4 regions of the Phytohabitans sp. LZ39 genome follow, and region 2 is predicted to be linked to each of the others. Evidence: riboswitches for the same ligand, from Rfam matches in the RefSeq annotation. Region 2 holds a riboswitch; each other region holds the start of a gene.
What was found. Region 2 has a riboswitch for cyclic di-AMP ahead of AC5L36_RS29520 (NlpC/P60 family protein). Riboswitches for the same ligand answer to the same signal wherever they lie in the genome.

Region 1: another riboswitch for cyclic di-AMP. It lies ahead of AC5L36_RS43240 (coiled-coil domain-containing protein); the one in region 2 lies ahead of AC5L36_RS29520 (NlpC/P60 family protein).
Region 3: another riboswitch for cyclic di-AMP. It lies ahead of AC5L36_RS04110 (coiled-coil domain-containing protein); the one in region 2 lies ahead of AC5L36_RS29520 (NlpC/P60 family protein).
Region 4: another riboswitch for cyclic di-AMP. It lies ahead of AC5L36_RS01000 (C40 family peptidase); the one in region 2 lies ahead of AC5L36_RS29520 (NlpC/P60 family protein).

Annotation. Positions count from the first base shown of each region.
Region 1 covers NZ_JCADBM010000039.1:10,172-16,061, forward strand. Annotated here, with positions in the region: gene AC5L36_RS43225 (hypothetical protein) at 1-293, opposite strand, end outside; gene AC5L36_RS43230 (glycosyltransferase family 2 protein) at 362-1,327, opposite strand; gene AC5L36_RS43235 (MFS transporter) at 1,340-2,446, opposite strand; gene AC5L36_RS43240 (coiled-coil domain-containing protein) at 2,566-3,570, opposite strand; cyclic di-AMP (ydaO/yuaA leader) riboswitch at 3,575-3,708, opposite strand; gene AC5L36_RS43245 (cation diffusion facilitator family transporter) at 3,826-4,797, opposite strand; gene AC5L36_RS43250 (SMP-30/gluconolactonase/LRE family protein) at 4,952-5,878, shown strand; gene AC5L36_RS43255 (HelD family protein) at 5,851-5,890, opposite strand, start outside.
Region 2 covers NZ_JCADBM010000017.1:141,641-147,530, forward strand. Annotated here, with positions in the region: gene AC5L36_RS29500 (peptidoglycan D,D-transpeptidase FtsI family protein) at 1-562, opposite strand, end outside; gene ftsL (cell division protein FtsL) at 653-1,309, opposite strand; partial or broken gene rsmH (16S rRNA (cytosine(1402)-N(4))-methyltransferase RsmH) at 1,324-2,277, opposite strand; gene mraZ (division/cell wall cluster transcriptional repressor MraZ) at 2,468-2,899, opposite strand; gene AC5L36_RS29520 (NlpC/P60 family protein) at 3,223-4,047, opposite strand; cyclic di-AMP (ydaO/yuaA leader) riboswitch at 4,053-4,175, opposite strand; gene AC5L36_RS29525 (Mur ligase family protein) at 4,552-5,772, shown strand; gene AC5L36_RS29530 (type 1 glutamine amidotransferase) at 5,762-5,890, shown strand, end outside.
Region 3 covers NZ_JCADBM010000002.1:108,012-113,901, forward strand. Annotated here, with positions in the region: gene AC5L36_RS04105 (glycoside hydrolase family 65 protein) at 1-499, shown strand, start outside; gene AC5L36_RS04110 (coiled-coil domain-containing protein) at 560-1,594, opposite strand; cyclic di-AMP (ydaO/yuaA leader) riboswitch at 1,599-1,733, opposite strand; gene AC5L36_RS04115 (glycoside hydrolase family 10-like protein) at 1,845-3,377, opposite strand; gene AC5L36_RS04120 (S8 family peptidase) at 3,482-5,890, shown strand, end outside.
Region 4 covers NZ_JCADBM010000001.1:211,886-217,775, forward strand. Annotated here, with positions in the region: gene AC5L36_RS00985 (zinc metalloprotease) at 1-614, shown strand, start outside; gene AC5L36_RS00990 (pyridoxamine 5'-phosphate oxidase family protein) at 556-1,098, opposite strand; gene dcd (dCTP deaminase) at 1,154-1,735, shown strand; gene AC5L36_RS01000 (C40 family peptidase) at 2,062-3,036, opposite strand; cyclic di-AMP (ydaO/yuaA leader) riboswitch at 3,047-3,182, opposite strand; gene AC5L36_RS01005 (LamG-like jellyroll fold domain-containing protein) at 3,321-4,040, opposite strand; gene AC5L36_RS01010 (N-acetylmuramoyl-L-alanine amidase) at 4,170-5,890, shown strand, end outside.

The sequences.
Region 1 (5,890 bases), on a different contig from region 2:
GGCCCGATCACGGCCGCCGGCCACACCCACAGCCACCGCTCGGCGCCCACCGACACGAACACGAACCAGGCCGCGAGCTCCAGCACCAGCCCGACCACCGCACCCACCGCGAGGTCTTCGACAAGCGTGTGCGGCGTGCGGCGCAGCGCCCGGTAGACGAGCGTGCCGGGCAGCACCACGGCCAACGCCGCGTAGGCGGTGTATCGCAACACATCCAGGACCGGCGTCCCAGTCACCAGCAACGCGCCGGCCACCACCGCGAAGGCCACCACCGCCGGGGTCCATCGCCGCACATTCTCTGGTACGAAAGGAGTCCGTTTCGCCTCGCCGGCGCTCTCCGCCGAGCGGCTCTCGGTAGCGGTCACCTCAGACTATCCACGATGGACTCTGCTTCGTCGGTGTCGGCCACGACCGAGTAGGCCGGCCGGCCCTGCACGGCGGTGTAGATGCGGGCCACGTACTCGCCGAGCAGGCCCAGGCACAGCAGCTGCACTGCGCCGAGGAAGAGGACCGCCACGTAGAGGGAGGGCCAGCCGCTGACGGTGGCGCCGTTGAAGTACGCGATCAGCGCGATGACCACCAGGATCCCGCAGAGCACCACGCCGGCCAGCCCCAGCCAGGTGGCCACCCGCAGCGGTGCGGCGGAGAAGCTCGTGACGCTGTCGGCGGCGAGCGCGATCATGCGGGACAGCGGGTACTTGGTGCGCCCGGCGGCCCGCTCCGCCCGCTCGAACGGCACCTCGCCGCTCGGGAAGCCGAGCCAGGGCACCACGAGCCGCAGCACCGGCGCCCGCTCCGGCAGCTCGCGCAGCGCCTCCACCGCGGCCCGGCTGAGCAGCCGGAAGTCGCCGGCGTGGGCGGGCACGTCGTTGCCGACGATGCGGCGCATCAGGCGGTAGTAGACGCCCGCGGTCCACCGTTTGAAGGTGGTGTCCGCCTGGCGGTTGGCGCGTATCCCGTACACGATGTCGAGGTTTTGACCCCGCGCGAGCCGTAGCATCTCGACGATGGTCTCGGGCGGGTCCTGGAGGTCGGCGTCGATGGTCGCGACGTAGCCGCCGCGGGCCCGCATGAGGCCGGCGAGCAGCGCCGGCTGGTGGCCGCTGTTGCGCCGCAGGCGCAGCACGCGCAGCTGGGGCCACTGCCGCCGGGCTGCGAGCAGGGCCACGGGGGTGCGGTCGGTGCTCCCGTCGTCGACGGCCACCACCTCGTAGGGCTCGCCGAGCGCGTCGAGCACCCCGCGCAACCGGGCCACGAGCAGCGGCAGTACGGACTCTTCGTTGTACATCGGGATGACCACGGAGAGTGCCGGCTCGGACGCGACCACGCCCGCACGGTATCAGGACGAACTGGATGCCGCGGGTAGCCACCGACGGGTCAGGCCGCCCGAAAGGACGAGGGGCACGCCCACCATTGCGAGCAGCACCGGCACGGAGAGGACGGCCGACCCGAGCGCGAATCCGGCGTACACGGCGAGCGCCACGATCTCCTGCCCGAACCCCGCCACCGAAAGCACTGTCGCCCGCGCCGGGCCGGCGATCGCGTCCTGGATCCGCGCCTCGGTGAGGATGTCGAAGAGCTCGAGGGCGGCGAAGCCGAGCGCGACCGCGACCATGCCGGCCGGGTGTCCCGCGGTGGCGCCGGCCGCGAGCAGCACCCCGCCGACCGCCACGATCGCCGCCAACCGGGCCGCCGAGAGGTGCGCCCACCGCTCGGCCAGCGCGCTCGCGACCGCCATCGCGGCGACGGGCAGCACGAAGAGCAGCGGTACGAACGCGGTGGCCGCGCCCATCTCGCGGGCGAGGATCGGCAGGTACTCGTCGATCGCGCCCATGCCGGTGACCACCGCGTAGAGCAGGACCGCCCGGCTCACGGTCCGGTTGGCGCGCACCTCGGCGAGACCTGCTCGCAGCGTCTTGGCGTAGCTGCCGCCGGTTTCCTCCACCCGCGACGCCTCGGGGAAGGACAGCGCGACCGGCACGACGGCCAGGCTGACGAGGATGCTGGCCAGGCCGACCAGCGGGTACCCGCCGAGCAGGAACGCCGGCGTGGCGAGCACCATCGCGGCCAGCTCCGCCACGAGAGCGGTGGTTTGCGCCAGCCCGGCCGTGCGCACGTAGCGGTCGGTGGCGTCCGCGGCGGCGAGCTCGTCGTAGACGAGCGCCTCCACGCTGCCGGAGGTCATCGCGGTCGACGCGCCCCACAGCACGAACCCGGCGGCGAAGGCGGCGTACGAGGGGAAGAACGTCCACAGTGCGAAGCCGATGGCCCGGAGGACGGCGGCGATCGCGACAAGCCGGCGGCGCGAGTACGCGTCCGCCAACGCTCCGGACGGTATCTCCAGCGTGAAGCCGACGACCGACCAGATCACGAACAGCGAGGAGATCTGCCCCGTGCCGAGCCCGGCGTCGGCGAAGAGCAGCGCGTAGACCGGGTAGAGGAGCACGCCCTCGGTGCAGGCGCGCAGGGCGCAGAGGCGCCAGGCGGTGCTACGTCATGCGGGATGGCGCGTGGGCTCGACCATGGGGCAACCGTGTCACCCCCTGGTCGAGCCCGTCAACGCACTTACTCGACGACCGATAGATGCACGTGGTTGGTGTGCAGCTCGCTGGGGCCGCAACAGCCGCTGTACGACTTCCAACCACTGCTGGGCAGCCAGATCTGTTTGAACCAGATCACGTAGAGCACGCCCAGCCGGCTCGCGTTCTTGATGAAGAAGTTGGACAGGTTGTTGCCGTACGTCTTCGCCGAACCGGACGCCGTGCCGCCGAAGACGTCGCCCGAGTCGACGCCCCAGTCGCAGGCCCGACCCTTCGGGTGCTCACCCGACCCGCCGCTGCGGTAGCAGGAGACGAAGATCTTGAAGCCGGCTCCCTTGGCCTGCTGCACCGCGTGCCACAGGCGGGGCGTGATGCACCCGTTGCCGGAGGTCGGGTCGGGGCTGATCGAGCAGCCGGACCCACCGGAGAACCCGGACGCGTTGGCGGCGCTGCCACTCCCGCTGGGACCGCTGGCGTTCTCGCCGCCGCCGGCGTTCTTCAACGCGGTCTCCGCCTGCTTCTTGCGGGCGGCCATGATCTGCACCTGCTTCTGCTGCTCGCGGATCTCGTTGTCGATCGCGAGCTTGGCGCGGGTCACCTCGTCTTTGGTGTCGAGCAGGTCGCGGAGCTTCTTGTCTTCGGTGGCGGCCACCGTGTCGAGCGCCGCGGCCCGGTCGACGAAGCCCTCCGGCGAGGTGCTGTTGAGCATCGCGGAGATCGGGCCGAGCCGGCCCCGGCGGTAGGCCGCGTTGGCCACCTCGCCGATCACGGCCGTTTTGGTGACCAGGTCACGCTCCAATTGGGCCAGTTGGGTGGTCAGCTCCCGCTGGCGCTTCTTGGACGTGTCCAGAGTCTTCTGCGCGGCGACGAAGCCCTTGCTCGCCGCGTCGAGCTGCTCGCGCAGGGTAGCGGTGCCGCCCTCGTCGTCGTTGGGTGCGGCGGTCGCCGGCCCCGCTGGTAAGCCGATCAGCGCGAACGCCGCGGTGACAAGCACCGCGACGAGGCCGACCCGGCTGCGGGCATGACCCATCAACCATCCTTCCAGTCAGCCGCCTACCGAGTTAGCTGACGGGTTCGGGACGGAAGTCTCCCTACCGCTGTCGCGGATTCACCCCAGTGGATCGGTGGTTCCCCGGCTCGCCCGAGGGCGACTCGGCGGCGGCCAACACCGGCGCCGGGGGGCGCCGCCGGGCGTTGACCGGAGCCGAGAATAGCGGCTTTCCATTGATGTGCCCACTGTTGTACCGATGGTGACGAATCAAGTACGCCCTGCTCAGGGGCGCTTTCACCACGTCGTGGGGTGGCAGTCGCCGGGTCGCGGCTCGACCTGGAGGGTGGCGTGCCCGATCTCGAAGTCGTCGTGCAGCGCCTCCCGTGCCGCGACCAACACCGGCCCCACCTGCGCGGACTCCTCCAGCGTGAGGTGCGCGGAAGCGACGTCCATGCCCGACGTCAGCGTCCACACATGCAGGTCGTGCACGTCGCACACACCGGGCACGGCGGCGAGGCGCCGCTGCACCGCGGTCACGTCGAGGTGTTCCGGCGCGGCCTGCACCAGGATGCGTACGGCCGCCCGGGCCAGCCGCCACGTGCGCGGGAGGATGAACAGGCCGACGGCCACCGCGATGATCGGGTCGGCGTACGCCCAGCCGGTCAGCCCGATCACGGCCGCGGCGACGATCACACCCACCGAGCCGAGCAGGTCGCCGAGCACCTCCAGGTAGGCGCCGCGCACGTTGATGCTCTCCCGCGCGCCCGAACGCAGCAGCCCGAACGCCACAAGGTTGGCGACGAGGCCGGCGACCGCCACGACGAGCATCGGGCCGGCGGGCACGTCGGGCGGGTCGCCGAAGCGGCGCACGGCCTCGACCAGCACGTAGATCGCCACGCCGAAGAGCAGGACGGCGTTGGCGAGAGCGGCGAGGACCTCCAGGCGATACAGCCCGAATGTGCGCTGTGGGTCGCCGGCCGCCTTGGACGCCCCTCTGCCGGCCCGCGCCGCGTCCGTGGCGCCGTCGCGGGTGGGCGCCGCGGCGGCGGACGCAGCCCAGATCGCCGCGAGCGCCATGCCGATGCCGAGCACGTCGGTGAACATGTGGCCGGCGTCGGAGAGCAGGGCCAGCGAGCCGGTGAGCAGGGCGGCCACCGCCTCGATCACCATGAAGACCGCGAGCAGGGCGAACGCGGCCCAGAGCCGCCCGCGGTGGCGCTCCCCCGCGCGTGCGACGTCCGCTCCGTGATCGTGTCCGGCTCCCATGGGCCAAGAATATATGCTGACATTGCTATGTATGCAAAAATGGCACTGGCAATCAGTGTCATCGGGCGTTCTCATAATTGAGCGTTCAACGTCGAACCGATGGGTAAAGACGTACGTGAATTCTGATGTGGACCGATCACAGGGAGTACCCATCGTGCTGACCAGACGAGCCCTGATCACCTCATCCGCCGCCGCGGCCCTCACCGCGGCCACAGTCACCGTCCCGGGCGCGGCCAGCGCCCACGGCTCCGGCCACCGGCTCTTCCCTGACTCCTTCCCGCTGCCGAACGCGTTCCAGCCCGAGGGCATCGCGATCGGGCGGGCGCCGTTCGCGTACTTCGGCTCGCTCGCCAACGGCGACATCTACCGCGCCAACCTGGCCACCGGCCGCGGGAAGATCATCTCCGCCGGCCCCGGCACCCCGTCGGTAGGCCTCAAGATCGACGACCGTGGGCGGCTCTTCGTCGCCGGCGGTGCGGCTGGCAACGGCCGCGTGGTCGACACGCACAGCGGCCGCATCCTGGCGTCGTGGACGTTCGCGACCGCACCCACCTTCGTCAACGACGTGGTGCTCACCCCCAAGGGCGCGTTCTTCACCGACTCCAACCAGCCGTTCCTCTACAAGGTGCCGCTGAGCCTGCGCGGCGAGCCGGTCAAGCTCCCGCTCACCGGTGACCTCGTCTACCAGACCGGCTTCAACGTCAACGGCATCGCCCGCACGCCCGACGGGCGCGGCCTGCTGGTCGTGCAGTCCAACACCGCCACGCTCTTCCGGGTCGACCCGGACACCGGCGTGACCAGGGCCGTCGACCTCGGCGGCTACGCGCTGACCAACGGCGACGGCCTGCTGACCATCGGCCGCACGCTCTACGTGGTGCAAAACCGCCTCAACCAGGTCGCCGTATTCGCGCTCGACAAGCGTGGCCTCAGCGGCCGGCTCACCGGCACGCGCACCAACCCCAACTTCGACGTGCCCACCACCGTGGCGGCCTTCGGCGACCGGCTCTACCTGCCGAACGCCCGCTTCGGCGTGACCGTGACCCCCGACACCACCTACAGCGCCAACGTCGTCAAGCGCTGAGTGGCTCGGGAG
Region 2 (5,890 bases):
ACTCGGTGAACTGGAGTGTCACGATCCGGATCCCGATCGTGGCGAAGACCGTGAGCGCCAGCACCGTGCCCAGGCGCAGCCGCCGCCGCTGGTCCATCAGCCGCGGCGGGCGCCGCGGCCGCGCGGGCGCCCTCTTCCGCGGCGCCGCTGCCTTTTTCGCCGCCGCGGACGCCTTCGCCGCCGTCGTGCGCTTTCGAGGTCCGGGTACCGACGAGGGGGCGGCTTTCTTCGTGGCCCTCGGAGGAGTCTGTGGCGCCTCCGCCCGCTTGGGCTCCTCCCCAGGCGCGCGGCGGGCGTTGCGCGGCTTGCCGCCCTCGACCACTTGCAGCGCCGGCCGGAAGGGATCGGCGGTCCGCCCGGTGCGCGGCGTCCGCTCCCGCATCGTGCGGCCGCGCGGCGTGTACGCCCGCGCCTCGGAGATCCCGAAGCCGCGCTCCGCCGGTGCTTCGCCGGTCGACGCTCGCTCCGCTCGCGCGGAGTCGTCGGGCTTTCCACCCCGCCGCGTGGCGTCCGTGCCACGGGCGGAACCGCGCCGGGGCTCGTCGCTGCCCCGGCGCGGCACTGTCTCACCTGGGGTCTGGTCCTCGCGTCGCGTGCCCGCTCCGCGTGGACCAGACCCGGAAGACCCCGAAGGCCGCTGCGGCATCCTGACCTACTCCGTCGGCTGCTGGTTGGTGCCGGTCCCCTGCTGGGTGTTACCCGTGCCGCCCGCCTGGTCGCCGGTGCCCTGCTGGCCGGTGCCCGTGCCACCCGCCTGCTCGCCGGTGCCGGTGCCGGTGCCCTGCTGGCTGGTGATCGACGGCGCCTGCGTGGCGGGCGTCATCATGCCGGTCACCCGGCCGTCGGGCAGCCGGATCTGCACCGGGGTGCCCTGCACGAGACCCAGCCGGAGGGCCTGGGCGGTGAGGTTGCCCGGGTCCTCGGCCCGCGCGATCTCCTGCTTGAGCTGCTGCTCCTGCACGTCGAGCGCGGACTGCTGCTCGCGCAGCTCGCTCAGCCGGAAGGCGTTCTCGTTGATCTTCGTGTTGACCACGAGGATGCCCAGCACGCCGCCGACCACGACGACCAGGATCAGCGCGATGAACGGTGCCCGCGGCACCGCCACCGGCAGCGGCGGCGCGACCCGCAGCCACGGCACGACCTTGCGCTCCCGCGGTGCGCCCCCCGGCGCCGCGGAATCCCGCGCGGTGTCGATCGGCTCGGTCTTCAGCGCGGTGTTGCCGACCGTCCGGTGTTCCCGCTCCGCGGTCCGGCCCCCCGACCGCGGTGCTCCTGTCGTCTTGATCCTGCTGCTCCCGATGGCGTTCATGTCCCCTCCCCCTCTTCGATCCGGGCCGCGGCCCGCAGCCGCACTGATGCGGCGCGCGGGTTTGCCGCGACCTCCTCCTCGCTCGGTGGCTCGGCGCCGCGGCTGAGCAGCCGCAGCGTCGGCCCGGTGCCGGGCAGCTCGACCGGCAGGTCGACCGGCCCGGTGCTCCGTGCCCGCGCGGCGAGCGCCCGCTTGGCGATCCGGTCCTCCAGCGAGTGGTAGGACAGGACCACCGCGCGGCCACCCGGCGCGAGGGCGTCGAGCGCGAACGGCAGCGCCCTTTCCAGCGCGGCCAGCTCGCCGTTTACCTCGATGCGAAGTGCTTGGAACGTTCTCTTGGCGGGGTGCCCCCCGGTGCGCCTCGCCGCCGCGGGTATCGCGTCCCGCACCAGCGCGGCCAGCCGTGCCGACGAGGTGATGGGCGCCTTCGCCCGCTCGCGCACGATCGCCGCGGCGATCCGTGCGGCGAACTTCTCCTCGCCGTACACCCGCAGCACCCTGATCAGCTCGGGCGCCTCGTACTCGTTGACGACCTCCTCGGCCGTCCGGCCGCGGGTCTGGTCCATGCGCATGTCCAGCGGCGCGTCCTGCGCGTAGGCGAACCCGCGGTCGGGCGCGTCGAGCTGGAGGGACGACACCCCGAGGTCGAAGAGCACCCCGTCGACCCGCTCGTAGTCGAGCAGGTCGAGCACCCGCGGCAGCTCGTCGTAGACCGCGTGCACGAGGTGCGCGCGCCCGCGGAACGGCTCCAGCCGGGCCCGCGCGTGCGCGAGCGCCTCGGTGTCCCGGTCGAGTCCGATCAGGACGGTCCGGGGATGCGCCCGGAGCACCGCCTCCGCGTGGCCGCCGAGCCCGAGGGTGGCGTCCACGTGCACGGTCGTACGGTCACCCCGGTCGAGCGCGGGCGCGAGCAGCGCGAGGCACCGCTCCAGCAGCACCGGCACGTGCGTGCCGCGCAGCTCCCCCATCTCGACCCCCAGTGACCCGCCCGTGTGCCCATGCGCCCGGTGCCCGAAGAACCGTGCGCCGTACTGCCAGATCCCCATCCGCTCTTCCGTGAGCCTCCTTCGCGGGGAGGCCGGGACGCGCCTGACATCGGGGAAGAGACGTCAGGTGCAGGAGCGGCTGGAGATCTCGCAGTACGGCGTCTGCCAGCCCTTAGAGTCCTCCGGGCAGCACCCCCTCCTCGATGCCCGCGAAGTCGTCTTCGCTCTCGGAGAGATAGGTGTCCCACGCTTGCTTGTCCCAGATCTCCACCCGGCTGCTCGCACCGATCACGACGAGTTCGCGGCTCAACCCGGCGTACTCCCGCAGGTGGCCCGGGATCGTCACCCGGCCCTGCTTGTCGGGCACCTCGTCGTGGGCGCTCGCGAAGAACACCCGGCTGTAGGCCCGAGCCGCCTTGTGTGTCATCGGCGTCTCGCGTAGCTGGCCCGCGATCCGCTGGAACTCGGGTGCTGGGAAGACGTAGAGGCAGCGCTCCTGCCCTTTTGTGATCACGACACCTCCCGCCAGCTCGTCGCGAAACTTCGCCGGAAGGATCAACCGGCCCTTTTCGTCCAGGCGCGGGGTGTGGGTGCCGAGAAACATCGGCCCACCCCCTCGCCTCTGGCGGCTTTCGCGGAGCCGCTGTCCCCCGGGGCCGGCGGGTCCCTCCGGTGAGTAACCCTGCCACTGCGCCCCACTGTACTCCACTTCCCTCCACTCGCAACCGGAATCGCAGCGTTGCTCGGGTGACCCCCTTGACAAAACCGCACGTCAAATGCGGTGGAGGGCGGTGGAGGGTCCGGATGGCGACAGGCCGGAGGGGGCAACCGACCCCAGAGACGATCCAGGGCAAACCCGGATGGGCTTGCCCTGGATCGTTGGGGGGATGGGGTGATGTATCGGTGCCGGGGAGGGAAGTGGAGCGACTAGGCGAGCCGGCGCACCACGTAGTTGCTCGACCAGATCTTGTGCTTGCCGACCCGCACACCGGCGCGCGGCGAGTCGTACATGTAGCCGCCGCCGGCGTAGATGCCGACGTGGGTGCCGTACGAGCCGGAGCGGATCACGATCAGGTCGCCGGGGAGCGCCTTGTTCTTCGCCACGCCGGTGCCCGAGCGCTGCTGGTCGTTCGCCTTGTGCGGGAGCACCCGCCCGGCGGCCTTCTTGTACACGTACTTGGTGAAGCCCGAGCAGTCGAAAGCCGAGGGTCCTACGGCGCCGAACTTGTACGGCTTGCCGATGTGCTTGCGCGCTTCGGCGAGCACCTTGGCCCGGCTGGCGATCACCGCGACCGAGGTCCGGCCGGTGACCGTCCCCTTGTACGAGCCACGTCCGCTGTAGACGGCCCGGTACATGCGGCTCTCGTACGGCTTGATGGAGAGGATCGACTTGCCGGTGGAGTAGACCGGACGGGTGCCGGTGCTGACCCACTTCCCGCCCTTCCACACCTGGAACTGGACGGTGCCGCCCCAGACCGCCTTGCGGGTGCTCGGGTCGGTGATCGTGGCAGTGAGCACCAGCGTGTTGCCCCACGGCAGGCGGGCGGTGTTCGGCTTGATCGTCACGTGTGGAGTGACCGACGCGGCCGCCTGCGCGGCGGCGACGGTGGTGGTCGACACGGGCGCGGCTTCGGCGAGCGCGGGACCGGCCAGCAGCTGGCCGGCGCACACGCAGAGCCCGACGGCGAGCGCGAGCCGGCCGGCCCGCCTTTTCGCGGGCAGCCTGTGCCGGCCCGAACGGAGTTCGTGCACGGTATGTGTTCCCTCCGGCACGCCTGCGAGGTGAGCTGTCGGGTTCGGGCGGGAAGGATTGCCCGGCCGCCGTGGCGGCTTCACCCCAAGGCCTCAGCCCGGCCGGGTCTCCCCGGCGTGGGTCGGGACCGCAGATCCTGGGTCCCCCGTCCCCGCCCGCTATGCCGTTGTGTGGCTCCAAGGTCCGCACCGGACGAGCGGGCAGGGCTCGGCGTGTCTCGGCGGCGCGGCCGGGTGAACGACCCGGCTCAACGTTTGTAGCGGATGCCGTTCTCCACACGCTGTGACGAGAATCTTACGGAGCGAGTTTGGCACGCAAGAATATGAGCGGTCGTTAAGGCCACTGTCCTAAATGTCGCGACACTCTGTCGAACTCGGACTCACGCTTCGTTGATCGCTCACGGTGAGTATCGCCACACACATCGCGCGCGACGGACGGTTTCCCGACGGTCGAGTGGAGATCCAGACTGCGTTGGTAACCTCGCCTCCGTGACGGACGGCAAGATGCCCCTGCGGGCGAAGGTCGCCAGCTCGGTCTCCCGCACGGCGGCCGCCCTGTCGCGAGCGGCTGGGCGCGGCGACGGTTCGGTGATCGGCGGCTGGATCGGCCTCAAGATCGACCCAGACCTCCTCGCCCACCTCGCCGCGGGGCGCGCGATCGCCCTGATCTCCGGCACCAACGGCAAGACCACCACGACCCGCCTCGCCGCGGCCGCCGTGGGCGTGCTCGGGCCGGTCGCGACAAACGGGTTCGGCGCCAACATGCCGACCGGCCACACCTCCGCGCTCGCCAAGGCCGGCCAGACGCCGTACGCGGTGCTGGAGGTCGACGAGCACTACCTGCCCAGGGTGCTGGTCGCCACCGAGCCGCGCGTGGTGGCACTGCTCAACCTCTCCCGTGACCAGCTCGACCGGGCCAAAGAGGTCGCGATGATGGCCCAGATGTGGCGCACCGCGCTTGCCGAGCACCCCGGCGTGCACGTGGTGGCCAACGCCGACGACCCGATGGTCGTGTGGGCCGCCGCCGGTTCTCCCGCCGTCACGTGGTTTAGCGCCGGCCAGCGGTGGCATGACGACTCATGGGTTTGCCCCGAGTGCGGCTCGCCGATCGAGCGCCAGGCCGACCAGTGGTGGTGCACCGGCTGCTCGCTGCGCCGGCCGGTGCCGCAGTGGGTGGTCGAGGACGAGGGCGTGGTCGACCCGCGCGGCGCCTGGCACAAGATCTCGCTCCAGCTCCCCGGCCGGGTCAACCTCGGCAACGCGGCCACCGCGCTCGCCGTGGCGGCCCAGTTCGGCGTCCGCCCGACCGACGCGGTCTCCCGCCTCTCCACGGTCGCCTCGGTCGCCGGCCGGTACGCCCAGGTGGTCCGCGACGGCCGCAACATCCGGCTGCTGCTCGCCAAAAACCCGGCGAGCTGGCTGGAGGCGTTCGACATGGCCGATAACGCGCCGACACTGCTCTCGATCAACGCGCGCGACCCCGACGGGCTCGACACGTCGTGGCTGTTCGACGTCGACTTCAGCCCGCTGCGCGGCCGCCAGGTGCTCATCACCGGTGACCGTGCGTACGACCTGGCGGTACGCCTCGAGGTGAACGACGTGCGGTTCCAGCACGTACGTACCTTCGGCGAGGCGGTGCGGCTCGTGCCGCCCGGCCGGCTGGAAGTGATCGCCAACTACACCGCGTTCCAAGACATCCGAGCGGAGCTCGACCGTGTCCTCTGACAGCACCATCCGCATCGTCTGGATCTACCCCGACCTGCTGTCCACGTACGGCGACCGGGGCAACCTGCTCATCCTCGCCCGCCGAGCCGCGCTGCGCGGGCTGCCGGTGCAGACGCTG
Region 3 (5,890 bases), on a different contig from region 2:
CGTCCGCGACTCGTCGCTGTCGACGTGCACCCAGGCGGTCATGGCGGCCGAGGTGGGCCATCTGGAGCTGGCCCACGACTACCTGGGCGAGGCCGCGCTCATGGACCTGCACGACATCCACAACAACACCCGCGAGGGCCTGCACATCGCCGCGCTCGCCGGCGCCTGGCTGGCCGTCGTGGCGGGCCTGGGCGGCATGCGCGACCACGGCGGCAACCTGTCCTTCGCGCCACGGCTGCCCAGCCGGATCAACCACATGGAGTTCTCGCTGCTGTGGCGGGGCCTTCGACTCCGGGTCGCCGTCCAGCCGCACGAGGTGACCTACTCGCTGCGCAACGGCGGCGACGGCGCCAAGCTCGACCTCCTGCACCACGGGGAGCACGTCACGGTCACCAGCGACACCCCGCTGACCCTGGCGATCCCCGCGCTGGCACCGGTGGGCCCCCCGCCGCGCCAGCCCTTCGGCCGGGCCCCCGCCCGCCGCATGCCAGACCAGTAGGCAGACCGAAACGAAGCCCCGCGCCACCGCGCGGGGCTTTTTCGTAGCTCGAATCCTGGGTCAGAGCATCGAGATGTGTACGTGGTTCGTATGGTCGCTGGAGGGATCGCCGCCGGCGCCGCCGTAGGCCCGCCAGCCGGTGGCCGGGGACCAGAACTGGCGGTACCAGATCACGTACATCACGCCGAGACGGTCGGCGTTGCGCACGAAATAGGCGGCGAGGTTGTTGCCGTAGAGCCTGGCGGCACCGGTGGCGTCGCCGCCGAAGCTGTTCCTTTCCGAGGACCAGTCGCAGGCGCGGCCCTTCGGATGCTCGTACGGCCCGCCGGGGCGGTAGCAGCTGACGAAGCGGTCGAAGCCCAGCCGCTGGGTTTCCTTGAGCATGTGCAGCGTGCGCGGCGTGATGCAGCGGCCGGTCGTGGGGTCGCCGGCGGTGCAGCCCTGCGGGGAGAAGCCGCCGTTGCTGTTGCGGGGCGCGGGCCGGGCCACCGGGGAGGTGGCGCTGACGAAGCCGCCGGTCGCCTTGCCGCCGACCAGTTGGAGCGCCTTTTCCGCTTCGGACTTCTGCTTGGCCATGATGGCGAGCTGCTTCTGCTCTTCCTTGAGCTCGGCGTCAATCGCCGCCTTGGCGCGATCGGCCTGGTCGAGGGCGGCGTTGAGCCGGGCCAGGCGTGCGTTGTCGCGGGCGGCGAACAGGTCGAGGGTGGCCGCCCGCTGGAGGAACTCGTCGGGGGAGGAGCTGTTGAGCAGCACGCTCATCGGGCCGATGCGGCCGTTGCGGTAGGAGGCGGCGACCAGGAGCTGGATCTCGGGCTCCATCGCCTTGACCTTCTCCTGGGCCTGGTTCAGCTGGAGTTGGAGCTGTAGCTGCCGGCCGCGCGACTTGTTGACGGCGTTGCGGGCTTCGATGTATCCCTTGCTCGTTTCGGACAGCACGTCCCGCAGCAGCGGCGAGCTGCCCTCGTCACCGGGGTTGGGTTTCGGGGCGGCCGACGCGCCGAGCGGTCCTAGCGTCACCCCGGAAAGCAACGCGGCCGCCGAGGCGACCAGGGCTACGGCCAGCGACCAGCGCCGGCGACGTACGGGTGGCGTCATACGCGATTCCTCCCATCGGCCGCCGGCCGGGTTAGCTGACGGATTCGGGACGGAAGGATCCCTACCGCGGACCGCGGATTCACCCCAGTAACCTGGTTCCCCGACTCGCCCTGGGCGGGCGATTAGGCGGCGGTGTGCCGCCGACGCCGTGGGGGCGCCGCCGCGCGGCAGACCGCCGAAGAGCTTACCTGATCGACAGTGGACTCAGGCAGCGCTCTGACCAGGGAAAAGATTCGGTAGCCGCGTGTGGTTAATCGATGACGCGTGGTTCACTCGCGTTTCCTTCATTCCACAGTCGATCGAGGCCGGTCACACAGTAGGTGCGTGGCGCCTCGCTCTTCGTGGTGTCGGTCCATGTGGTGTCGCGGGTCGTGGCCACCAGTCGGGCCGCTTCACCGTCGACCCGGTAGACCGCGTAGCTTGCCGCGTCGCCATCCCAACGCAGGCGGGCACCGTCGACCTCCAGCTCCGGGGCCGGCGGGCGTTTGCCGGGCAGGTGTGCCATCGCCGGCACCAGCGCCGGCTCGGCGTAGTGGGCGGCCGCGTACCGGGACACCGCCCCGAGCCGGTCCGCCTTCACCTGGCGCGCGCTGAAGTGCACGCTGCCGGTGACCCGGTACTTGCGGTTGAGGGCGAGCTGCTTGTCGAGCTGGCCCGGGTCGCGCCACGCGCCTTTCTGCCCGATGCGGTAGTCGGCCTGGCCGACGTAGAGCTGCACCGGGCTGTCGGCCACCAGGTCGGACCACCAGGGCAGCAGCTTGGCGTAGTCGGCGATCGCGAAGCCGATGTGCCAGTACAGCTGCGGCACGATGTAGTCGACCCACCGCTCCTGCACCCAGCGTCGCGTGTCCGCGTAGATCGCGTCGTAGCTTTGCAGTCCTCGGGTGGGCGAGCCGAGCGGGTCGGTCGAGGCGTTGCGCCAGATGCCGAAGGGGCTGATGCCGAACTTCACCCACGGCTTGGCCGCTTTGATCCGTTCGTTGGTCTCCTTGACGAGCAGGTTGACGTTGTCGCGGCGCCAGTCGGCCTTGTTGTTGATGCCCCGGCTGTGTGCCTTGAACGCGGCCGCGTCGTTGAAGTCCTCGCGCCCCTTCGGGTAGGGGTAGAAGAAGTCGTCGAAGTGCACACCGTCGATGTCGTACCGGTTGACCGCGTCGAGGATCGAGTCCTCCACAAACTTGCGCGCCTCCGGGATGCCGGGGTTGTAGTGCAGCCGGCTGCCCTTGCCCTTGGCCGGGTAGGGCACCGCCCAGTCGGGGTGCGCGCGCAGCGGATGGTTGGGCGGCAGCTCCGCGAAGACGCCGGAGCGGCTCGCCTTGTACGGGTTGAACCAGGCGTGGAACTCCATGTTGCGGGCGTGCGTTTCGGCGATCATGAAGGCCATCGGGTCCCACCCCGGACCTTGCCCGTCGCTTCGCCCGGTCAGGTAGTACGACCACGGTGCGTAGTCGGACTGCCAGAACGCGTCGCCGGCCGGCCGCACGTGCACGAAGACCGCGTTGTGGCCGCGCCGCTGTGCCAGGTCGAGCCAGCCCCGGTACTCCGCCTTGACCTGATCCTCGGGTAGGCCGGGGCGGCTGGGCCAGTCGGTGTTGTTGACGGTGGTCAGCCACATGCCCCGCAGTTGGCGGTCGGCGGTGAGCGCGTGGCCGGCGCAGGTGCTGGTCACGGCGGCGGGCTCGGGGGCGGCACCTGGCCGGGTCTGCCAGCGAGCGATACCGACAGTGACGAGCACGGCGACCGCCAGCAGCACGGCTAGCTGGACCCGGGGGCGATGGTCCACCGCACCACTATGCCGTGACATCCCGGGATGGCGAAATGTCGTGCAACCGGCAACGGATGTCCATGCGTCTACGGGGTGATTGGTCGCGGCGAAGGAGGCACGGCGTGTTTGGGTACAAATCACGCATCGCGATCGCGATCGCGGCGCTGCTCCTGCCGATCGTCCCGCAACCGGCCGCCGCGTCCACTGTGGAGCCTGGGCCGTTGCCGGCCGGTCAGACCTACACGGTCACGCTGCTGAGCGGTGACGTGGTGACCGTGCACACCCGCGAGACCGGGTGCCCGGTGGTGAGCGTGCGACCAGCGACACCGGACGGCGTGCTCCAGCGCTCCTGCGGCCCCGACGGGCACGTGCGGGTGATCCCCGGCCGGGTCGCCTCGCTGGTCGGCGGGGTGCTCGACGAGGCCCTGTTCGACGTGACGACGCTGATCCTCCAGGGGTACGACGACGCCCGTACCAAGGAACTGCCGTTGATCGTGCGACCCGGCACGCAGGCGGCCGCCTCGCGGGCGCCGCTGGCGACGAGCCTGCGTGCCAAGCGTGACCTGCCCAGCGTGGCCGCGGTGGCCGGACGGCAGCCCAAGGCGTCCGGTGCCGCGCTGGTGAGCGCGCTGCCAGCGGCGGGCGCGCGGGTGTGGCTGGACCGCCGGGTGCGCGCCACGGCCACCACCACGACCCTCGACCGCCGGGTGCGCGCCACGGCCACCACCACCGCGACCCTCGACCGCAACATCACCCAGGTCGGCGCGCCGCGCGCCTGGGCCAGCGGGTACACCGGAGTGGGCGCGAAGATCGCGGTGCTCGACACCGGTGTGGATCCGAACCACCCCGACCTGGCCGGGCGGATCGCGGAAAAGGTCGACTTCACGGTCGAGGGCGGCGACGCGGTCGACCGGCACGGCCACGGCACCCACGTGGCGTCCATCGCGGCCGGCTCCGGCGCGGGTGCGCGCGGCGAGCGCAGCGGCATCGCGCCCGGCGCCACCCTGCTCGTGGGCAAGGTGCTCGGCGACGACGGCGGCGGCTTCGACTCCCAGGTCATCGCCGGCATGGAGTGGGCCGCCGCGCGCGCCGACGTGGTCAACATGAGCCTGGGCGGCTGGGAGCCGAGCGACGGCACCGACCCGATGTCGCAGGCCGTGGACACGTTGACCAAGCAGCACGGGACGCTGTTCGTGGCGGCCGCGGGCAACGACGGGTACGCCGACCGCCTCATCACCGCACCGGCCGCGGCGACCAGCGCGCTCACCGTCGGCGCGGTCGACGGCGGCGACCGCCTCGCCGCCTTCTCCAGCCGCGGCCCGGTGATCAACACCAACGCCGCCAAGCCGGAGATCGTCGCGCCCGGCGTCGACATCGTCGCCGCCCGCGCGGCCGGCACCGCGATGGGCCGCGTGATCGACGACCGGTACACCGCCACCTCCGGCACCTCGATGGCCGCACCCCATGTGGCCGGCGCGGCGGCGCTGCTCGTGCAGCGGCACCCCGACTGGGATGCCGGGCGGCTCAAGGCGGCGCTGGTGGGCGCGGCCGACCCGCTGCCCGGCGCCGACCCGTACGAGGTGGGCGCCGGCCGGCTCGACGTGGTCGGTGCCTTCGACGACGTGGTCGGCGGCCAGTCCGTGGTCAACCTCGGCGCGTCATCGCCATCCACAACGCTGACCTGGACCAACACCGGCAAGGCGATGGTCGCGCTCGCGCTGGACGTGCGCGTGGTGGACCGGCGGGGCGGATCCTTCCGGGCCGCGACGGTCTCGCCGCGGGTGCTGACCATCCCGGCCGGCGCCACCGGCTCGGCGCACCTGAGCATCGACAGGTCGCGGCTGGCACCCGGCTTCTACGCGGCCAGGGTCGGCGGCACGCTGGTCACCTTCTCCGTCGAGCCGCCGAGTCACGAGCTGACGCTCACGATGACCACGCTGCCCGACCCGCCGGACGCTTCGGATATTTCGGCCTTCGGCACCATCGTCAACCTCGACGACCCCGCGGCCTACGCGGTCCGCTTCGACCTCTCGCCCGGAGGCACCATCCGGATCCGGGTACCGGCGGGGCGGTACAGCGTGGTCGGATCGGTGTGGGAGTTCGGCGAACGGGAGCGCATGGCGCTCACCGGCGACCCCGACGTCACGGTCGACCGCGACACCGCGGTGGTGCTCGACGCCGCCTCGGCCCGCCCGGTCGGCATGGCGATCGAGGGCGTGCAGACCGAGGCCAGCGCGCTGGGCATCCTCTACGAGCAGCGCGGCCGCCGCGGCAGCGGCTGGGACGACTTCGCCTACGCCTGGGGCGAGGGTGCCCGCCGGCAGAGCGTGTTCGCGGTCCCCATGGAGCAGCCAGGCGTCGGCGAGTTCCGCGCGTACACGGCGGCCGGGCTCAACGCCGCCGGACCCGTGCTGTACGACGTGATCCACACGCACCCGTCCGGCCTGTCCGACTTCCTGCCCGTGGTCGGTACGGCCTCGCTGATCCGGATCGACCAGCGTTTCCACCGGCTCGACACACCGGACGCCGTG
Region 4 (5,890 bases), on a different contig from region 2:
GAGAAGGCGGCAACATCCCCGACGAGATGGTCACCGCGCAGATCGACGTGCTCAACCGGGCCTATGCGACGGCGACCGAGTTCGCGTTTGAGCTCGTCGAAGTAGACAGAGTGGTCAACCCGGCCTGGTACCCCATCGTCTACGAATCCGCCGCCGAGCGTGCCATGAAGACGGCGCTCCGTGTCGGTGGCATGGAGACGCTCAACCTCTACCTCGGCGACCTCAGCGACAGCCTCCTCGGCTGGGCAACCTACCCCCAGCCGGCGCTCGACCCCAGCGACGGGGTCGTCGTCCACAGCGAGTCACTGCCGGGCGGGACGTCACTGCCCTACAACGAGGGCGACACGGCCGTGCACGAGGTCGGGCACTGGCTCAACCTCTTCCACACGTTCCAAAACGGCTGCACCGAAGACGGCGACCTCGTCAACGACACGCCCGCCGAGGCGTCGCAGGCGAGTGGCTGCCCCGAGGGCCGGGACACGTGCACGGCGGACCCGGGCTTGGACCCGATCCACAACTACATGGACTACAGCACGGACGCGTGCATGCTCGAATTTACGCCGGGGCAGGCATCTCGCATGCTCGCGGGCTGGGACGCGTTTCGCGCGCCGTAGTGGGGGCGGCCGACGGGTCGAGCCACACCTGCACCGCGGGGCGGGCCGGCGGCTCGACCGCGAAGGGGGTGGCGCCATTGCGCCCGTGGCGGGCCAGCATCGCGACGTCGACCGTGAACTCGAACAGCTGCCAATCGACCTGTGGCGCCGCCCGCAGGTGGCCGGCCAGGCGGGCGACCTTGGCGCGGTCGGTGACCACCGTGGCCCGGCCGGCCAGATAGGCCTCGTCGTCGCTGTCTTCCGGTGGGAACGAGTGCAGCGCGTATCGCCCGTCGCGCTCCAGGTCGCGCCGCTTGGGCGAGTCGACCACGAAGCAATACAGCCCGTCGTCCGTGATGACCGGCGAGACCGGGTGGACCCGCGGGCCGCCGTCGGCGCGCACGGTCGCCAGGTAGCCCAGGCCGGGACCGTATTGCAGCATGAGGGCGCGGATCGCCTCCGACAGGCGGGGCTCGTCGGCACTAAAGTCGGACCAGGATGCCATGCCCAACATCCTATCGAACATATGTTCGAGGCAGGTAGTCCCCTATGGTGTGTTGATGCTGCTCTCCGACCGTGACCTCGTGACCGAGATCAAGGCGGGCGGCCTCGCGCTCGATCCCTTCGAGCCGGCGCTGGTCCAGCCCTCGAGCATCGACGTGCGGCTCGACCGGCTCTTCCGCGTGTTCAACAACCACCTGTACACGCACATCGACCCGTCGGTGCAGCAGGACGAGCTGACCTCGCAGGTCGAGGTGCCGCCGGGCCAGCCGTTCGTGCTGCACCCGGGTGAGTTCGTGCTGGCCTCCACGCTGGAGGTCATCTCCCTCGGCGACCAGCTCGCCGGCCGCCTGGAGGGCAAGTCGAGCCTGGGTCGCCTGGGGCTGCTCACGCACTCGACGGCCGGCTTCATCGACCCGGGCTTCAGTGGCCACGTCACGCTCGAGCTGTCCAATGTGGCCAACCTGCCGATCACGCTCTGGCCGGGCATGAAGATCGGCCAGCTCTGCATCTTCCGGCTCTCGTCGCCAGCCGAGCACCCCTACGGCTCGACCGTCTACGGCTCCCGCTACCAGGGCCAGCGCGGCCCCACACCGAGCCGGGCCTGGAAAAACTGGCGCACCTGGCCGACGACCACCTAAAAGATCCACTTCAAGACAAAGATGTGAGCTACCGCGACGTCCGTCGTGGTCCAGACCGCTGCTCCCGCGGCCTCACCCGTCCGCTGTTGGTCTTGCAGCGCGGACGTGGCAGCGGAGGCCGGGGATCTCGGCTCGCCCTGCGAGCCGCCGGCCTGCGCGGTCTCCGGCGGGAGCGGCGGTCCGCAGCTGACGCGGCCCGGGAAATCTGGCCCAAGCAAGAAACGCCCTCCCATCCCGGATGGATGGGAGGGCGTCTCCTTTACTGGCCGGTGCGGTCGCGTGACGGGGGAACACGCGACTGGCGCGGCCACGGGGGTGGGTAACGCTTATCCGGGTCGGCCGTAGCTGTTGATCGGCGCGGCGTTCATCGTGCGCATCCTGATCGGTACGCCGGGTTTGGACGCGTCGACGATGTAGCCGCCGCCAACGTAGATGCCGACATGGTGGAGGTCTGGGTAGTAGAAGATGAGGTCGCCGACCTTCAGGTCGCTCTTGCTGCTGATGGGGTCGACCGTGCCGCGCTGGCGGGCCGCGTTGTGTGGCAGCCCGACGCCGGCGGCCGCCCACGCCTTCATCGTGAGGCCCGAGCAGTCGTACGTGTCGGGGCCTTCGTTACCGAAGACGTAGCCCTTGCCGATCTGCGCGCAGGCGAACTTGGCCGCCTTGGTGCCGGCGCTGCCGTCGTACTCGACGGGGCAGGGTGCCGGCCGGAGCTCGCCGATGCCGCCGCCCTCGCCGTACGCCTCGAGGCGCATCTTCTCCAGCTTGGCGATCTCGCCGTCGATCTGCTTCTTCTTCGCCGCCAGCTGCGCCTCTTCCTCGGTGAGCTGGCCGACGAGCTGGTCGAGCGGTGCCTTCTGCTCCGCGTACTTCGCGCGTAGGTCGACGACCGCCTGGATGTCGGCCTGCGAGCGGCGGGCGAAGACGTCGAGGATCTCGAGCTGGTTGGTGAAGGTGCTGGGCGAACCCGTCGTGAGGACCGCGTTGAGCGCCGAGAAGTTGCCGCCCTTGTACTGCTCGGCCGCGAACTCTCCGACCTTCTGCATCGCGAGGTCGATCTGGAGCTGGAGTGGCGCGATCTTCTTGGCGAGCGCCTGGGCCTTCTGGCGCTTGGCCTGGAGGTCGAGCCGGGTCGCGTTGTGCTTTTCCGCCAGCGGCTCCAGCTTGACCCAGGCAGCGTCGATCTGCTTTTCGATCTCGGCCGGCGTGGGCGCGGCGTGCGCCACGGTGCCACTGGAGAGCACGGTCGCGACAGCGACGAGAGCGGTGATTACGGTGCGACGCGCGGCATAGCGTGCCACCGGAGCCGTTACTCCTTCTCCCTGGCCGCCTACCGGGTTAGCTGACGGGTTCGGGCGGGAGAGCGCGCCCTACCGCTTTCGCGGATTCACCCCGAGGTGCTTGGGTCCCCGGCTCGTTTCTTGGTCCGACTCGGCGGGCTGAGCCGTGGTCTCCCAGGCTGGGAGGCCGACCGCCGGCTCAACGATCCCCAAGGGTAGGAGCGGCCCAATCACCCGCGCAAGCCGTGTGGACAACCCCTTCGGTCCGTATACCGGTTGGTAGCACCGCGTGTATCGAAACGGCCTCAGTCAATGGTTAGGAACACGTCGTCGAGCAGGCCGGCGTACTGGTCGTTGTCGAAGGACACGTTCTTTCCGCCGATTCGCAGTGGCTCGGAATTCACAATGGACACATTCGGTGGCACTGTGACCGCAGCGCGTGGCACGCCATCCACGGCGATCGACAGCAGGCGACCGGAGCGGGCGCAGGCGAGCGCGTGCCACCGCCCGTCGGCCACCGTCACCGGCGCGACCACCCGGTAGATCGTGGTCTTGCTCGCCAGCACGCAGCTCGGCTGGCCCGCCTTACCGTCGACCTGGAGCTTGAGCTGGGTGACGCCGCCGGTCGAAAACCCTTTCTGCACAACGTTCGCGCCGTCGCCCGTGTCCGCCGGCGCCATCAGCACCGAGGCACCGAACCGCACGCCACGGGTGCCCGGGTTGAGCTCGGGCGCGGGCAGGCCTTCGAGGATCACGCGGGGGCAGCCGGGCGCCACGCACCGCGGCGGGAAGCGTGCCGCCCACCCGGCGCCGTGTGGCGTGTAGGCCAGCGTGCCGCGGGGGTTCAGCGGGTACCGCCCGTCAACGTCCGCGACCGGGCCGAGCCACCAGCCGTCGAACGTGTACCGCAACGACAGTGCCGGCTCGCGGTCGGCCGACGGCCGCGCGGAGGCGGCGAGGAGCAGGCTCGCGAGCCCGAAGAGGACAACCGCCAGCCGGCGCGTCGTGTGCATCTTGCGCGACATTGCTCGATTGTGGAGATTCGTGGCGAGACGGACAATCCCCCGGCCGAGGGGCCTGAAGGTTTTTTACGTAGACACGAGATCCGGCGGAATCTATTGACGACAACCACTCGACCCAGCCAGGGTTTCTCCATGCCCAACCTGACAACGCGCATCGCCCTCACCACAGCGGTGGTCGGCGCGGCGACCCTGGTGCCGGCCGTCCCCACCCTCGCGTCCAGCCCGCAGGACACCAGGCAGCAGGAGTACGCGGCCGCCGCGGCGGAGTACGGCGTGCCGGAGAGCGTCCTGCTCGCCGTGTCCTACCTGGAGTCCCGCTGGGACACCAACGCCGGCACGCCCAGCACCAGCGGCGGGTACGGCCCGATGCACCTCACCGACGCCGCGTACGTGACGTCGCTGCCGGGTGGCAACCACCACGACCACGACGGCGAGGACCCGCGCGGCGACGACAGCCGCCAAGCCCGAAACGTCGACTCGGGCGGCGTGCCGGCTCCGGCGCCCGAGGCGCTGCAAACGCTCGACCGGGCGGCGGCGATCACCGGCGCGTCCGAGGAGGCGCTGCGTTCCACCCCGGCGGCGAACATCGGCGGCGGGGCGGCGCTTCTCGCCTCGTACCAGAGAAGCATTGGTGGACCGGCGGGGAGCGTGAGTGACCCGGCGGCCTGGTACGGCGCGGTGGCCAGGTATTCCGGCGCGGACAGTGCCGACGCGGCGGCGGCCTTCGCCGACGAGGTCTTCGCGACGATCAGCGCCGGCGCGACGCGGGTGACCGACGACGGCCAGCGGGTGACGCTCGCGGCGCGCGACGTAGCCCCGGACCGCGGCTGGCTGGCCCGCCTGGGCCTGCGCAAGCTGGCCCGCCCGGACGGACTCGAATGCCCCACCGACATCTCCTGCGAGTGGATCCCGGCGCCGTACCAGGACCTGGGCGGCGGCGATTACGGCAACCACGACAAGGGCAACCGGCCGAAGCAGCAGAAGATCGAGTACATCGTCATCCACGACACCGAGGGCTACTTCAAGCCGTCGATCGACCTTGTGCTCGACCCCACGTACGTGAGCTGGCACTACACGCTCCGCTCGGTCGACGGGCACATCGCGCAGCACGTCAAGGCCAAGGACGTCGGCTGGCACGCGGGCAACTGGTACGTCAACGCGAAGGCGATCGGGCTGGAGCACGAGGGCTTCGCGGCGCAGGGCACCTGGTACACGGAGGCGATGTACCGCACGTCGGCCAAGCTGGTGCGGCACCTCGCGCTCCGGTTGGGCATCCCGCTCGACCGCAACCACATCATCGGCCACGACAACGTGCCCGGCACGATCCCCTCGACGGTCCGCGGCATGCACTGGGATCCAGGCCCGTACTGGAACTGGTCGCACTATTTCGACCTGCTGAAGGCGCCGTTCCGCACCACAGGTTGGCCGGGCAGCGGGCTCGTGACGATCGACCCGGACTTCGCCACGAACAAGCCCGCCTTCGTCGGCTGCTCCGGCGGCGCCACAGTGCCCTGCCCGCCGCGCGGCTCGTCGGCCGTCATCCTGCACACCGCGCCGGACGCGGCCGCCCCGCTGGTCAAGGACATCGGCCTGCGCCCAGGCGGCGAGAACGCCACGATGCACATCTCCGACCACGGCGCCCGCGCGTCGGCCGGGCAGACGTACGCGGTGGCCGGCCGGCAGGGCGACTGGACGGCGATCTGGTACCTGGGGCAGAAGGCGTGGTTCTACAACCCCGGCTCAGCGCCGGCGGCCAAGTGGGCCACCGGGCTGGTGGTGACGCCCAAGGCGGGCAAGGCGACGATCCCTGTGTACGGGCGCGCCTACCCCGAGCAGGCCGCCTACCCGGAGGG